Linked DNA regions of Psychrobacter arcticus 273-4. Each later gene encodes a partner of the first gene's protein in a complex. Links are inferred from orthologs where the notes say so. Each region holds a gene or a part of one and is shown in the gene's direction. Other genes may lie near its edges.

Evidence for each region.
Region 2: the proteins of lpdA (region 1) and PSYC_RS06880 are in contact, whole or in part, in a crystal structure (PDB 1EBD), measured with the Geobacillus stearothermophilus proteins. The link is inferred for Psychrobacter arcticus 273-4 from one-to-one orthologs. Residues at the interface, in WP_049624544.1 of Geobacillus stearothermophilus: Pro340, Ser341, Asp344, Tyr345, Arg403, Asp406, Val408, Glu431, Ala432, Gly433, Asp438; in WP_033016211.1 of Geobacillus stearothermophilus: Ile130, Ala131, Met132, Pro133, Arg136, Arg140, Glu141, Asn155, Arg157.

Annotation. Positions count from the first base shown.
Region 1 is NC_007204.1:120,086-128,190, forward strand. The notes cover bases 2,781-5,730. They hold lpdA (dihydrolipoyl dehydrogenase), read left to right. Parts: upstream 2,781-3,504; coding sequence 3,505-4,956; downstream 4,957-5,730. Other genes in these bases: odhB (2-oxoglutarate dehydrogenase complex dihydrolipoyllysine-residue succinyltransferase), read left to right, coding at 2,781-3,244; sucC (ADP-forming succinate--CoA ligase subunit beta), read left to right, coding at 5,143-5,730. Outside these bases: PSYC_RS00525 (2-oxoglutarate dehydrogenase E1 component), read left to right, coding at 1-1,847; more of odhB, read left to right, coding at 2,012-2,780; more of sucC, read left to right, coding at 5,731-6,309; sucD (succinate--CoA ligase subunit alpha), read left to right, coding at 6,415-7,290; UDP-glucose 4-epimerase GalE, read left to right, coding at 7,398-8,105. UniProt on the Escherichia coli protein: Lipoamide dehydrogenase is a component of the glycine cleavage system as well as of the alpha-ketoacid dehydrogenase complexes.
Region 2 is NC_007204.1:1,596,779-1,604,778, reverse strand. Bases 2,393-5,237 are described here. They hold PSYC_RS06880 (2-oxo acid dehydrogenase subunit E2), read left to right. Parts: upstream 2,393-2,869; coding sequence 2,870-4,606; downstream 4,607-5,237. Other genes in these bases: PSYC_RS06875 (OmpW/AlkL family protein), read right to left, coding at 4,907-5,237; aceE (pyruvate dehydrogenase (acetyl-transferring), homodimeric type), read left to right, coding at 2,393-2,844. Also shown: more of aceE, read left to right, coding at 31-2,392; more of PSYC_RS06875, read right to left, coding at 5,238-5,536; PSYC_RS11680 (hypothetical protein), read left to right, coding at 5,815-5,967; PSYC_RS06870 (ion transporter), read left to right, coding at 6,114-7,091; PSYC_RS06865 (TerD family protein), read right to left, coding at 7,357-8,000.

The DNA of each region.
Region 1 (8,105 bases):
AAGTACGTCGCAATGATCAGTCACTTCATGAAAACAAGGCGGGCAATTCAGTATTGCCAATCGTTGTTCATGGTGATGCCGCATTCGCAGGTCAGGGCGTAGTGCAAGAGACTTTCCAGATGTCACAAACCCGTGCTTATACCACGGGTGGCACACTACATATTGTTATCAATAACCAAGTTGGTTTTACCACCAGTCGCCAAGAAGACTTGCGCTCGACAGAATACTGTACTGATGTGGCAAAAATGGTTCATGCGCCAATTTTACACGTCAACGGTGACGATCCTGAGTCTGTGGTATTTGCCGCGCAATTGGCATTAGATTATCGTTATGAGTTTGATAAAGACATCATCATAGATCTCTTCTGCTATCGCCGTAACGGTCACAATGAGGCCGATGAACCTTCAGCTACCCAGCCATTAATGTATGCAGTGATCAAAAAACTACCAACGACTCGTACTATTTACGCGCAAAATCTGATCGCAGAAGGTTTGCTGAGTAAAGAAGATGAAACGCGTTTAGAAGATGAATACCGTGAATCGTTAGACCGCGGTGAATACGTTGCCAACTCACTGGTAAACGAGCCTAATGAGCAGCTATTTGTCGATTGGAAACCTTATTTGGGTCATGATTTGGTCGATGATTGGGATACCAGTGTCGATATCGAAGTATTAAAAGGTTATGGTCGTCGCATGGCGCAAATGCCTGAAGGCTATAAGCTACAGCGTCAAGTACAAAAAGTTGTTGAGCAGCGCTTGGCCATGCAAACCGGTGAAGAGCCTTTGAACTGGGGTGCGGCTGAGACATTGGCATACGCGTCACTGGTCAATAATGATAAAGTGCTGGTACGTATTACTGGCGAAGATGTAGGCCGTGGTACGTTCTCACATCGTCATAGCGAGCTATACAATATTGAAGATGGCAGCATGTATGTGCCACTTGCTCACATGAGTGAAGACCAAGCACGCTTTTCGACTTATAACTCTTTATTATCAGAAGAAGCGGTACTGGCTTTTGAATACGGTTACGCGACGACAGTACCAAATGCATTGGTTGTTTGGGAAGCGCAGTTCGGTGATTTTGTCAACGGCGCGCAAGTGGTGATCGACCAATTTATCGCTAGTGGCGAGACCAAATGGCAGCGTGTTTGTGGTTTGACCATGCTATTGCCTCACGGCTTTGAAGGTCAAGGTCCTGAGCATTCATCAGCCCGTCTTGAACGCTTCTTGCAGTTATGTGCCGAAGATAATATGCAAGTCATCACACCAACGACTCCTGCACAGATTTATCACGCGCTACGTCGTCAGGCGGTTCGCCCAATTCGTAAACCACTAATTGTTATGTCGCCAAAGAGTTTGCTACGTCATAAGCTTGCGACTTCTCAATTAGAAGAATTGGCAAATGGTAAGTTTGAAACCGTGTTGCCAGAGATGGATCAGCAAAATCCGGACAATGTGACTCGTATGGTGCTATGTGGCGGCAAGGTTTATTATGAATTACTAGAACAGCGCCGTGCGCTAGGTTTAGACCATGTGGCAATCGTTCGTATCGAGCAGCTCTATCCTTTACCAGAAAAACGCTTAATTGCTGAAATCGAAAAATACAGCAACTTAAAAGAAATCGTTTGGACGCAAGAAGAGCCATTGAATCAAGGGGCTTGGTATTACTTAGCACCACATATGTTCCGCATTGTCGTACCGCATCCAACCAGAGCAAAAGTTATGGAGCCGGTGGCACGTCCTGCCAGTGCAGCACCTGCGACAGGGTCAGCAAAATTACACGTTAAGCAACAACAAGATTTAATCGCTGGTGGTCTTGGTATCAGTGTAGATGAGCTGTCTATTTAATTGCTCATCTAAATAACTAAATAACAGATTGTATGTAATCAATGAATCAGGCGATGACAGTCAGTACCCAGTGAGACAATTTAAATATCACGTTTTTACATGGTGCTGACTGCCTATCACGACTTAATTATAAATAGTAATATCCAAATCTAAGGAGTATATCGATGGCTGAAATTAAAGCCCCCGTTTTTCCAGAATCGGTTGCCGATGGTACAATCGTTGAATGGCATGTCACTGAAGGTCAGCAAGTAAACCGTGATGACCTATTAGCTGAAATCGAAACTGACAAAGTTGTATTGGAAGTGGTCGCGCCTGATAACGGTGTTGTGACCAGAATCGTTAAGCAAGTAGACGATACCGTGTTGTCTGATGAGCTGATTGCTGAATTTGAAGCTGGTGCTAGCGCCAGTGCTGAAGCGGCTCCTGCTGTTGATCCAGATCAACCAGCTGCGCCAGTACAACCTAAGCAAGCAACAGATGGCGGCGAGCCAGCACAAGCGTCTGCTGAAGCTGATCATAAAGATCAAAGCCCAGCGGTACGTAAAGCGGCTAAAGTCTCTGGTGTAGATCCTAAAAACGTTGAAGGCAGTGGTCGCGGCGGTCGTGTGACCAAAACTGATATGTCAAACCCAACGTTAAAAGCGGACAGCTCAATCACTTCTGATAGTGGTCGTCCTGTTGCTGAGGCAGTTGGCGAGCGTACAGAGAAACGCGTGCCAATGACACGTCTACGTAAGACAATCGCGAATCGTCTGCTAGCCGCTTCTCAAGAAACGGCAATGCTAACGACGTTCAACGAAGTCAACATGAAACCGTTGATGGACATGCGTACTAAGTATAAAGATCAGTTTGAAAAGCGTCATGGCACACGTTTAGGCTTTATGTCGTTATTCGTAAAAGCGGCGACTGAAGCACTAAAACGCTACCCAGCTGTCAACGCGTCATTAGACGGTGATGATATTGTTTATCATGGTTACTATGACATCGGTGTTGCCGTATCTTCTAACCGTGGTCTTGTAGTACCAGTATTGCGTGATACTGATCGTATGAGCATGGCAGATGTTGAAGCCAAGATTCGTGAGTTTGGTGGTAAAGCACAAGAAGGAAAGCTTGGTCTAGAAGACATGGTTGGCGGTACGTTTACCATCTCAAACGGTGGTGTATTTGGTTCATTGATGTCAACACCTATCTTGAACCCACCACAAACCGCTATCTTGGGTATGCATGCGATCAATGACCGTCCTATGGCGGTTAATGGCGAAGTTAAAATCTTGCCAATGATGTATCTTGCATTGTCTTATGACCATCGTATGATTGATGGTAAAGAAGCGGTACAATTCTTAGTAACATTGAAAGAATTGGTTGAAGACCCTACTATGCTACTCTTAGATCTTTAAGTTTTTAGGCTTGTATCAGTGATGACTGATACAAGCTTTTTAGTTTTGTATAGATTATCTTTCAATGCCTTTTAGCTTTTTCAGTTTTATCTTATGAGCAATAAGCTAAGAATACTCAGCAGCCATCTTTATTGTCTTTTTAAACGCATCTATTATCTAACACTTAGATATCGTATTGGTTATCGAATAGATAAGTCGATGGTTTACTAACGAGATAAAATTGGTTTATATGATACTTAAAATTAAAATAGGAACGTATTATGAAAGACAGTTATGATTTAGTCGTCATCGGCGGCGGACCTGGTGGTTATGAAGCGGCAATCCGTGCAGGACAACTTGGTATGAGCGTGGCTTGTATCGAAAAACGCGTTTATAAAGGCGAGCCTGCGCTTGGCGGTACTTGCTTAAACGTCGGTTGTATCCCATCAAAAGCGTTACTTGACAGCTCGCATCGCTATGAAGCGACCAAGCACGACCTTGCTGAGCATGGCATTAGCACTGGCGACGTTGCTATCGATATCGAACAAATGATTGCCCGTAAAGAAGGCATCGTGAAGCAGTTGACTGGCGGCATTGCAGCCTTATTAAAAGGCAATGGCGTTGACTGGCTACAAGGCTGGGGTACGTTGGTTGACGGTAAAGGTAATGACAAAAAAGTTAAATTTACCGCACTTGCTGATGATAGCGAAACCACTATTACTGCAAAAAACGTTATCTTGGCGGCAGGTTCAGTGCCAATTGATATTCCAGTTGCCAAAACAGACGGCGATCGTATCGTTGATTCTACTGGCGCACTTGACTTCACTGCCGTACCTAAACGTTTAGGCGTGATTGGTGCCGGTGTTATTGGTCTTGAGCTTGGTTCAGTATGGCGTCGCCTTGGCGCAGAAGTCGTGGTGTATGAAGCACTACCTAGCTTCTTAGCCGCTGCTGATAAAGACATTGCCAAAGAAGCAGGCAAAATGCTGAAAAAGCAAGGTCTTGATATCCGTGTCGATACTAAAGTAACCAATGCTGAAGTTAAAGGCGATCAAGTGATCGTTACCAGTGAAGCCAAAGGCGAATCTAGTGAAGAGAGCTTTGATAAGCTTATCGTTTGTGTCGGTCGTCGCGCTTACTCTGAAAAATTATTAGGTGAAGACAGTGGTATTCAATTGACCGAACGCGGTTTGATTGATGTTAACGATCAGTGCAAAACCAATCTTGATGGCGTTTATGCCATCGGTGACTTGGTACGTGGTCCTATGCTTGCGCATAAAGCCATGGAAGAGGGCATGATGGCCGTTGAGCGTATTCATGGCGATAAAGCACAAGTGAATTACGACACTATCATTAACGTCATCTATACGCATCCAGAAATCGCATGGGTTGGTTTAACAGAGCAAGAAGCAGAAGCCGCAGGTTATGAAGTCAAAACCGGTTCATTTAATCTAGCCGCTAACGGTCGTGCCTTGGCTCAAAGTGAAGCTCAAGGTTCTATCAAAGTGGTTGCTGATGCCAAAACAGACCGTTTGTTAGGTATGCATGCGATTTCTGCTGGTGCAGGCGACATCGTCCATCAAGGTATGATTGCGATGGAATTTGTATCAAGCATCGAAGATTTACAGTTGATGACGTTTGCGCATCCAACCATCTCTGAAGCAGTACATGAAGCAGCATTGTCAGCAGATGGTCGTGCGATTCACGCCATCCAACGTAAAAAACGTAAATGATTTTAACGGCTAAAGATATTTTAAGTGTATTAAATGCTTATTAAATGATGACATGATCATCGCACTGTTTGAATGACTATTTTGAATGACTATTTTGAATGATGCCTTGGTCTTAAGTACAGTAGAATATTCTACAATGTATAGGTTTTTATTTTTTACTAATAGTAAAAATAAAGGATTCAATCAATGAATTTACATGAGTATCAAGCAAAAGAGCTATTGAAAAGCTATGGCTTGCCAATTCAAGAAGGCCTCATTGCCTACAGTGGCGACGAAGCAGCGGCAGCTTTTGATAAAACCCCAACCGATATCGCAGTCATCAAAGCACAGGTTCATGCTGGTGGTCGCGGTAAAGCGGGCGGCGTTAAATTGGTTAAGACTCGCGAAGAAGCCAAGCAAGTGACTGATGAGCTTATCGGTACTAACCTTGTAACTTATCAAACGGATGCCGCTGGTCAGCCAGTGAACTTCGTTTTGGTTGCAGAAGATATGTACCCAGTACAAACTGAGCTATATCTTGGCGCTGTTGTTGATCGCTCTTCACGTCGTGTGACGTTTATGGCATCAACTGAAGGTGGTGTTGAGATTGAGAAAGTTGCAGAAGAAACCCCTGAAAAAATCTTTAAAGTAAGTATTGATCCACTGGTTGGTTTATTGCCATTTCAAGCGCGTGAAGTGGCGTTTAAATTGGGTTTAGAAGGCAAGCAAATCAGTCAGTTCGTTAAATTGATGACTGGCGCTTATCAAGCATTCGTTGAAAACGACATTGATTTACTTGAGATCAACCCATTAGCCGTGCGCGAAAATGGCGAGATTGTTTGTGTTGATGGCAAAATTAGTATCGACTCAAACGCTTTGTATCGTCTGCCTAAAATTGCTGCGCTACAAGACAAATCACAAGAGAATGAGCGTGAGCTTAAAGCGGCTGAGTTTGATCTAAACTATGTTGCGCTAGAAGGCAATATCGGTTGTATGGTAAACGGTGCCGGTCTTGCCATGGCAACGATGGACATCATCAAATTGTACGGCGGCAAGCCTGCTAACTTCTTGGACGTTGGCGGCGGTGCAACCAAAGATCGCGTTGTTGAAGCATTTAAGATCATTCTTGAAGACAGCAGCGTTGAAGGTGTTTTGATCAACATTTTCGGTGGTATCGTACGTTGTGACATGATTGCAGAAGCCATAATCGCTGCTATCAAAGAAGTTGATGTTAAAGTACCAGTCGTTGTCCGTTTAGAGGGTAACAATGCTGAGCTAGGCGCGAAAATCCTAGAAGAATCTGGTCTGAAATTGATCTCAGCTCAAGGTTTATCAGACGCCGCTCAAAAAATTGTTGACGCTGTTAAAGCTTAATTGCTCAAGAGTCTAAGGCGTTTGCTGTCATTCTGCCGCCGTTAACATTTAACGAGGGCTGGATAGGCAGGCGCCTATAAGACAACCGTATACAAGGATAAAATAATGAGTGTATTAATTGATAAAGACACCAAGGTATTGGTTCAAGGTTTTACGGGTAAAAATGGTACGTTTCACTCAGAACAAGCCATCGAATATGGTACTAAGGTTGTTGGCGGCGTAACCCCAGGTAAAGGCGGTCAAACGCACCTAGGTTTACCAGTATTCAACACCATGAACGAAGCAATGGCAGCTACCCAAGCAGATGCTTCTGTTATCTATGTACCAGCTCCTTTTGTACTAGATTCTATCATCGAAGCAATTGACGCTGGTGTAAAGCTAATTGTTGTTATCACTGAAGGCGTACCAACGCTTGATATGCTAAAAGCCAAACGCTATCTTGAAGAAGCGGGCGATGTACGTCTAATTGGTCCTAACTGCCCAGGCGTTATCACCCCAGGTCAGTGCAAAATCGGCATCATGCCAGGTCATATCCATTTGCCAGGTAAAGTGGGTATCATCTCACGCTCTGGTACTTTGACCTATGAAGCCGTTGCTCAAACCACTACACTTGGTTTTGGTCAATCAACGTGTATCGGTATCGGTGGCGATCCGATTCCTGGTATGAACCAGATTGATGCATTGAAATTGTTCCAAGAAGATCCACAAACTGAAGCGATTATCCTAATCGGTGAAATCGGTGGTACTGCTGAAGAAGAAGCAGCCGCTTATATCAAAGATCACGTAACTAAGCCAGTTGTTGGTTATATCGCTGGTGTTACTGCTCCTGAAGGCAAGCGTATGGGTCATGCCGGCGCTATCATCTCTGGTGGTCAAGGTACTGCTGAAGATAAATTTAAAGCGTTCGAAGCGGCAGGCATTGCTTACACGCGTGACCCATCAAAATTGGGTGAGAAACTAAAAGAAGTGACAGGCTGGTAATATCAGCAGATAACTGGCTGCTAATACTCAAATGACGTTGAAAAATAATGAAGGCACCCCTACAATGGGGTGTCTTTTTTGTTTTAAAAATAGCTGTGAGTGTGGGTATGAAGCATAAAATTTTAGTCACTGGCGGCGCAGGATATATCGGTTCACATACTTGTATTGCACTGCATGAAGCAGGCTATGATGTCGTGATATATGACAATTTATCTAATAGTAGTCGTGAAGCGGTAAATCGCGTCTCTAGCCTTATTGGACAGCCTATCGAATTTATCGAAGGTGATGTTCGAAATACTGAGTCACTCAGACAAGTATTTGCCGCGCAGCCATTTTTTGGCGTGATTCACTTTGCCGGTCTAAAAGCGGTTGGCGAATCTGTTGCTAAACCACTGATGTATTATGATAATAATGTGAGTGGAACGATTAACTTACTTGAAATCATGAAAGAGCATGACGTTAAAAACTTTGTTTTTTCTTCATCAGCTACGGTCTATGGCGATCCTGAAACGCTACCGATTGATGAACGCTCGAAACGCTCTTGTACCAATCCTTATGGGCAAAGTAAGCTTACCGTTGAGCATATCTTGGAAGATTTGGCAGCATCAGATAAGAGCTGGAGTCTTATTCCTTTGAGATACTTTAATCCTGTCGGGGCACATTCGTCAGGGAGTATTGGTGAAGATCCTAATGATATTCCGAATAATCTAATGCCTTATATCTCTCAAGTCGCTGTTGGTAAGCTTGATAAGTTAAGCATTTTTGGCAATGACTATGCTACCGTCGATGGCACTGGGGTACGTGATTTTATTCAT
Region 2 (8,000 bases), 1.5 Mb from region 1 along the record:
GGGATGACTGATAAAAAAGGATTAAGAAAGATGAATTATTACAAGGATGCTGATAGCAGCGAAACGCAGGAATGGCTGCAAGCTTTTGAGTCTGTGATTAAGCATGCTGATAAAGATCGTGCGCAGTTCTTATTAAAAGCCTTATACAATATGGGGGTGCAAGAAGGCCTGCCATTTAACCGTTTAGATACGGCTTATATCAATACCATCGCCGTTGAAGATGAACCAATGTACCCAGGTGACTTGACGATCGAGCGCAAAATTCGTGCTCTGATTCGCTACAATGCTTTGGCAATGGTAATGCGTGCCAATAAAAACGACGATGATTTAGGCGGTCACTTAGCGACATTTGCTTCAAGTGCTACCCTTTATGAGACAGGTTTTAATCACTTTTTTCGTGCTGCCAGTGATCATTTCGGTGGTGATATGATTTATTACCAAGGTCACTCAGCGCCTGGTATCTATGCACGTTCTTATCTAGAAGGGCGCTTAACTGAAGAGCAGCTAGACAATTTCCGCCGTGAAGTTGGTGGTAAAGGTCTGTCAAGCTATCCGCACCCGTACCTAATGCCTGATTATTGGCAGTTCCCAACGGTTTCAATGGGCTTAGGTCCTATCATGTCGATCTACCATGCCCACGTCCATCGTTACATGGAAAACCGTGGTCTGCTTGAAAAAGAAGGTCGTAAAATTTGGACCTTCTTAGGCGATGGCGAAACCGATGAGCCAGAAAGCTTAGGTGCAATCTCGCTTGCTGGTCGTGAAAAATTGGATAATCTTATTTGGGTGGTCAACTGTAACTTGCAGCGCCTTGATGGTCCTGTTCGCGGTAATGGTAAAATCATTCAGGAACTTGAATCAGTATTCCGCGGCGCAGGCTGGCGTGTGATTAAAGTTGTCTGGGGCGGTCAGTGGGATACTTTGCTTGATAAAGACGTCTCAGGTGCTCTTAAATACCGTATGGAAGAAGTGGTCGATGGCGAGTATCAGCTATATGAAGCGCGTACGGCTGAATTTACTCGCGAGCATTTCTTTAACAAGTATCCTGAGTTAAAAGAGATGGCAGACGCCTTGACGGATGAAGATATCTCACGCCTAAACCGTGGTGGTCATGATCCTATGAAAGTTTACGCGGCGTTTAGTGAAGCCATGAAAACCAAAGGTCAGCCAACCGTTGTTTTGGTCAAAACTGTTAAAGGCTATGGTCTATCTACCCAAACCCAAGCGGTGAATAAATCGCATCAGGTCAAAAAACTTGATCAAGAAGCCTTGATGTATTTCCGCGATCGTTTTGATTTGCCGTTTACCGATGAGCAATTAGAGACGTTACCGTTTTATCGCCCTGAAGAAGGTTCAGCGGAGATGAAATATCTCAAAGGTCGCCGTGAAGCCTTGGGTGGTCATCTTCCAAATCGTCGCAGTGGACATATTCCATTGAATATTCCTGATTTGTCTATCTTTGATCGTGTCTTAAAAGGCAGTAACGGTAAAGAGCAATCAACCACCATGGTGTTTGTGCGTCTATTATCAGCGATGCTAAAGAATAAAGACATCCAAGATCGCGTTGTACCTATCGTTCCTGATGAAGCCCGTACTTTTGGTCTAGAAGGGATGTTCCGTCAATTGGGTATCTATTCGGCAGTTGGTCAAAAATATACGCCAGAAGATAGTGAAGCCTTGATGGGTTATAAAGAAGCCATCGATGGTCATATGTTAGAAGAAGGCATCAACGAAGCGGGCGCGATGAGTGCTTGGATTGCATTGGCAACCAGTTATTCTGTCAATGCGTTACCGATGATTCCGATGTATATCTATTACTCGATGTTTGGTTTCCAACGTATTGGTGATCTAGCATGGGCGGCAGGTGATTGTCAGGCTCAGGGTTTCTTACTGGGCGCTACCGCAGGTCGTACGACGTTGAACGGTGAAGGCTTGCAACATCAAGACGGTCATTCACAAATTCTATTTAACGTGGTACCAAACTGCGTAACCTATGATCCTTGCTTTGGTTATGAGTTGGCAGTGGTGATGCATGATGGTCTGCGCCGTATGTATGGTGAAGGCGAGCGCGTTTATTATTACTTGACCTTGATGAATGAAAACTATGAACAGCCTGAAATGCCAGAAGGCGTAGAGGAAGGCATTAAGCGCGGTATGTATTTACTAGAAGATAATAGCTCAGCGCAAGTTCAGTTATTAGGTTCTGGTGTCATCTTACGTGAAGTACAAAAAGCATCACAAATTCTAAAAGACGATTTCAATATTACTTCAAATGTTTGGAGTGTGACCAGCTTTAACGAATTGACTCGTGATGGTATGGCTTGTGATGATTATAACCGCTTGCATCCGATGGAAGAAGAGATAGTACCTTGGGTTACTGAGCAGTTGGCGCCGCACGAAGGTATCGTCGTTGCCGCAACAGATTATATGCGTAACTACTCAGAGCAAATCCGTGCTTGGTTACCTGACAACCGTCCTTATACCACGCTTGGTACAGATGGCTATGGTCGCTCAGATACCCGTGAGAATCTCCGTAGCTTCTTCCATGTTGATGCCGCACACATCGTTGTCGCTACGCTAAAACGCTTGGCAGATGAAGGCGAAGTTGAGATGCGCTTAGTCAAAGATGCGATTTCAAGCTTTGGTATTGAAGCCGATCAGCCACCTGCATGGCAGCAGCAGTCTTATTATGATCAATTCCCAGATGCACCAGCACCTGATAATGTTAATCCAAGTCCGGTACCTGAGTTTATTAGTGAAGAGGATGAAGAGATAAGCAGTGAAGGGCGCGCCGAAGACAAAGCCGATGCGACCTTACTTAATAATGATGACGTCACAGAATAATAACCATAAGACAAGGAGAACAAGGATGGAAATTAAAGCCCCCGATTTGGGTGTTGATAGCGCCGAAGTCAGTGAAATTATGGTTGCAGTTGGTGATGTCATCGCAAAAGACGATAATATTATTTTGCTTGAGTCAGATAAAGCGTCAGTTGAAGTACCAAGCTCTGCTGCTGGCAAAGTAACTAAAATTAGCGTTGCGGTTGGCGATCAAGTCAGCGAAGGTATGGTGCTGATTGAGCTTGAAAGCGAGACTGAGAATCAAGATGATAGCCAAAGCACAGAAGCAGCTGTCGCTGATACTCAAGATAAGTCTCGTGATACTGAGCAAGAAGAAACGCAAAAAGAAGAGCAGAGTGATAAAGTAACAGCTGAGTCAAATACCGCTCAGCCTGCTCAACAAGCCGCAACAGCAACCACTCATGCGCTACCAGATTTAGGCGTCGATGAAGCGCAAGTTTCTGAGATTATGGTTAGTGTCGGTGATATGGTCACTGCCGATCAGTCTATCTTGCTGATTGAGTCGGATAAAGCTTCGGTTGAAGTACCAGCGCCGCAAGCAGGCAAAGTTGAAAAAATACTGGTACAAACTGGCGATATGGTTGCCAATGGTCAAGACTTTATTGTCATCATTGGTCAAAGCTCAGATAATACCAATATTACAAGTGAAGCCAAAGCAGAAGATGCGCAGTCGCAAGATCCAAAACCAGCGGCTACTGATGAAAAGGCTGATGCCAGTCAGAAAGCAGATAAGCAAGTAACGACTGCACCTAAACAAGCCGCTAATGCGACGACCAGCGCAAGTAATAAGCTGACCGAAGCACAAGTCAATGAAAAAATGGTTGATGTCTATGCTGGTCCAGCTGTCCGTAAGCTTGCGCGTCAGTTGGGTGTGGATATTAGTGAGGTGGCAGGTTCAGCACTGAATGCGCGTATCTTAAAAGAAGATTTATTTGCGCATGTCAAACAAAGCCTAACGACACAGCAAGCTTCTCCAGCTACTGCAACCGGTGCATCTAGAGCCAGCTTACCAAGCTTGCCTGATATGAGTAACGTTGAAATTTGGGGTGAAACGGAAACCCAAGATTTAACACGCTTGCAAAAGGTGTCTATACCGCAGCTTAATTACAATACTTACTTGCCACAAGTGACGCAGTTTGATTTGTCTGATATTACTGAGACAGAGCAGCTGCGTAGCGAACTTAAAGGTGGTATGAAAGCTGAAGGTATTGGACTGACAATTTTGGCTTTTATCGTCAAGGCAACTGCTTATGCATTGACCCAGCATCCACGCTTTAACAGTCATTTAAGCGATGACAATACGCAGGTTATCCTACGTAAAAGCGTGAATATGGGTATTGCGGTAGCAACAGATGATGGGTTAATCGTGCCAGTGATTAAAAATGCTCACGAAAAAGGCATTAAGCAAATTGCGATTGAAATCGGCGAGTTGGCAATCAAAGCCCGTGATAAAAAGCTGAGCACCAAAGACTTACAAGGTGCTAGCTTTACCATATCAAGTCAAGGCATCTTGGGTGGTACGGCGTTTACGCCATTGGTAAACTGGCCGCAAGTAGGTATTTTGGGTGCATCAGAAGCGACTATGCAACCGAAATGGAATGCTGCTAAGCAAGCCTTTGAGCCGCGCCTCATGTTGCCATTGTCATTATCATACGATCACCGTGTGATTAACGGTGCTGATGCGGCAGTATTTACCCGCTATGTCGCAACATTGCTTGCTGACCCGCGCCGCATTTTGCTATAGGTTTTACGACTACTTAAAATAATATGAATAATAAAAAGACTGTCTGCGGATGGTCTTTTTTATATTTGCTATTTCATCAGAATATATAGTCGGTGAAAAGTAATATCGATACAACACGTACTACTGGTGCAAATTTTTCTTGCTTGCTGTGCCTACGCAGACAGAGGCTGCAAAAAATTTACACCAGCAATACGGTAGCGACTTTAAAGTATTTCAACTATAGATAAATGACAGACACTAAAAAGCCAGCAATTAAGCTGGCTTTTTTATTCATAATCTTTAGCTTATGATACGGCTAAATTAGAACTGTTTGACAAACGCAACGCCATAAACCCAAGGGCTAATGTCGATTTCACCAATATCAGTACCATTTAGAGTAGCATCAGTTTTGATGTCCATATAACGCGCATCGATACGGAAAGCCTCAGTTGGGGCAAAAGGTATGTCTAGACCGATATGACCAGCTATACCAACATTATCGTCAAGCTTTAGATCAGCGCCAGGCTGATTAAGTTTTTCCTTGAAGAAAGTCGTATAGTTCACACCAACACCTATAAACGGTTTCACATTCATAGGCAAGTTATAATCATCGAAGTGATATTGTAGAGAAAGCGTTGGTGGTAAATGTTGAGTTTTCCCTGTAAGTATTTCTTTACCAGTAGCATCATTTAGTGTGAAATCATGATGAAAAGGAATTGCAGCTAGTAGTTCAACACCAACGTTATTAGCGATAAAGTATTCACCACTGATAGTTGGGCGTACATCGCCATCAACATCAACAGATAAACCATTGTTTAAAGTACCGTTATCACTTTTTGGGTCAACATAGTGTGCACCAGCGGCAACTGTCCAAGTACCTGCAGGCACAGCAAAAGCAGTGGTCATAGTAAGGGCAGTAGCAGCAGCTAAAACTAGGGATTGTAGTTTCATCGTTTAATTCCTCAACGTTATAAATGATGGTCGCTAACTCATGAGGGATGGCATAAGTTGGCGATACATAATGTTAGGCTAGGGATTAACCTGTAACATCTGCTATCTATTATAGTACAAAATCCTTACTAAAAGTAAGGTTTTAATCTGAAGGTTAAGATATTTATGCGTAAAGTTACAACTAGAAGGGTTTGGATACGTTAAAATTTAGAACATATCATATGTTTATTTAGCGTTTTTGATATTATTAATGCGCTGTTACTGTTTAAAGGAGTTGGTTGTTAATGATGTTGGGCTACTGTAGTAATTCTCCGCTGCGCTGTGCAAATGCTCGCTCATTAAAAGTGTTGGATGAGATAGATTCCTGTTGCCCAGATTATGGGTTGTTTTTAGTACCTGCGCAAAAACTCAGTCATGAGCTGCGTGCTTAAGAGCGATTATTACGCATGGCTGTTTTTGCAGTTGCCATCATATTGGTCTTGGTCACGCACATTTATTACATAAAGTTAGTATAATAAAACTCTCATAACGGCTTTTTTGTTCATCCAAGCTCGGTGTTACACCGCATAGGGACGGCATGCTATTCCAATCTATACGGCGCTTGCGTCTTTTTGTCTATAACATTTTGCAAAACGATGAGCATGACACGCTCTTTAGTCGCTGTGTTGATTATTTTCTTATTTTTTTGATTATGGCAAACGTCACTGCGGTTATCGCCGAGTCTGTTGACACTTGGTACTACCCTTATCAAGAGTACTTTACGTGGTTTGAGAACTTCTCTATTGTGATATTTTCCATTGAATATCTGCTTCGTCTATGGAGTGTCGCTGAAGCCAAGCCAAGCAATACTACGTGGCGACAGCGCTGGGATTGGCTAAAAAGTCCGTCAGCATTAATCGATTTGATTGCCATTGCCCCTGCATTTTTGAACTTCTTTGTCAGTATAGACTTGCGTTTTTTACGCATTTTGCGCCTGTTCCGTATTCTTAAGCTCACCCGTTATTTTGCTTCATTACGTATTTTGTTAGTGGTGATTAGTAAAGAAAAAGGCTCGTTTCAAGCTGTTATTTTTATCTTGATAATCATGATTGTGACGGCCTCTAGTGGGATTTATTTGGTAGAAAATCATGCACAGCCAGAGGAGTTTGAGTCGATACCAAAAGCCATGTGGTGGGCGGTAGTCACTTTAACGACAGTGGGTTATGGTGATGTGACGCCGATTACTAATGCGGGCAAAATATTAGGGGCTATCATTACTATACTGGGTGTAGGTATAGCAGCATTGCCTGCCGGTATTTTGGCAACGGGCTTGGCAAATGAGCTCAGTCAGCGCCGTGAAGAGCTTGAACAAGACTTTCGGGGACAACTTATTGATAGTGATTTTGATTTGGTACAAAATCAGATGATGATTGAGAAAATCCGCCGCGAGCTTGGCTTAGATAAAGAGCAAGCACAGGACATTGTGCTGCAAGTACTGCGTGAGCAAGAGCTTGAGCGCCGTGAAAGAGACGTGCAGCAAAAGAATTTTTGTCCGCATTGCGGCGAGCGCTTATAGTAAAAAAATATCAGTTATCAGCGATTCTCTTTTATATCCTAGGTTATAAAATAAGGAACTGTATATAAAATAAAAGATGGTCAATTGCTTTGTATAGCGATTGAGCATTTTTTATTAAGCGTAAAGCACTATTTTAGAATATAGTTGAAATACTTTAAAATCGCTACCGTATTGCTGGTGTAAATTTTTTGCAGCCTCTGTCTGCGTAGGCACAGCAAGCAAGAAAAATTTGCACCAGTAGTAGGTGTTGTATCGATATTATTTTTCACCGACTATAGATTGCTTGTGGAATCGGTAAGGCACGAGCCAATTCGTGCGCCACTTGCTGAGCCGCTAGCGCCAAATCTGTCGCAGGGAGCGGTAGATTCTGTAGCGTTAGATGCCAGTCATCTACTTCTCGGCGCAAATGTGCCACCCATAGCGTCAGGCAATCACGCGGCAGCTGTTTTAAGTTGACCTCAAAAGAGCGGTTGCCTTCATCATCGCTTAGATGAATCTCACCCTTTTTAACTCTGGTAAAGGGCTGTCCGTGATAGGAGTTGGCAATCAAAGCAATGTGGGTGATATGAGCAGGGATTTCATCCAGATATAGCCGGATTTGCTCTTGATCAAGGGGTGCAAGGTACATGGCTTGGTCACCGCGGTCTTTACCGTTCAGACTGTCGCCTTGATGGCATATCGATTCGGCTTTGTCACGCAGCTTTTTAAACCAAACCATATCACTAATGGTGCAATTGTCATCATATAACACGCAAGCCAAATCAAGATCTATAGAGTTGGCATTTTTGTTAAAACGCTTCTTTAAGTTTTTAAACAAGCCTTTTTGCTCAATCTTGGTAAATTCATAATTGAGACCAAAAAATAAAGTACCTGCATCTAGACCCAACCCTCTTAAGCTGTCTGACAGTA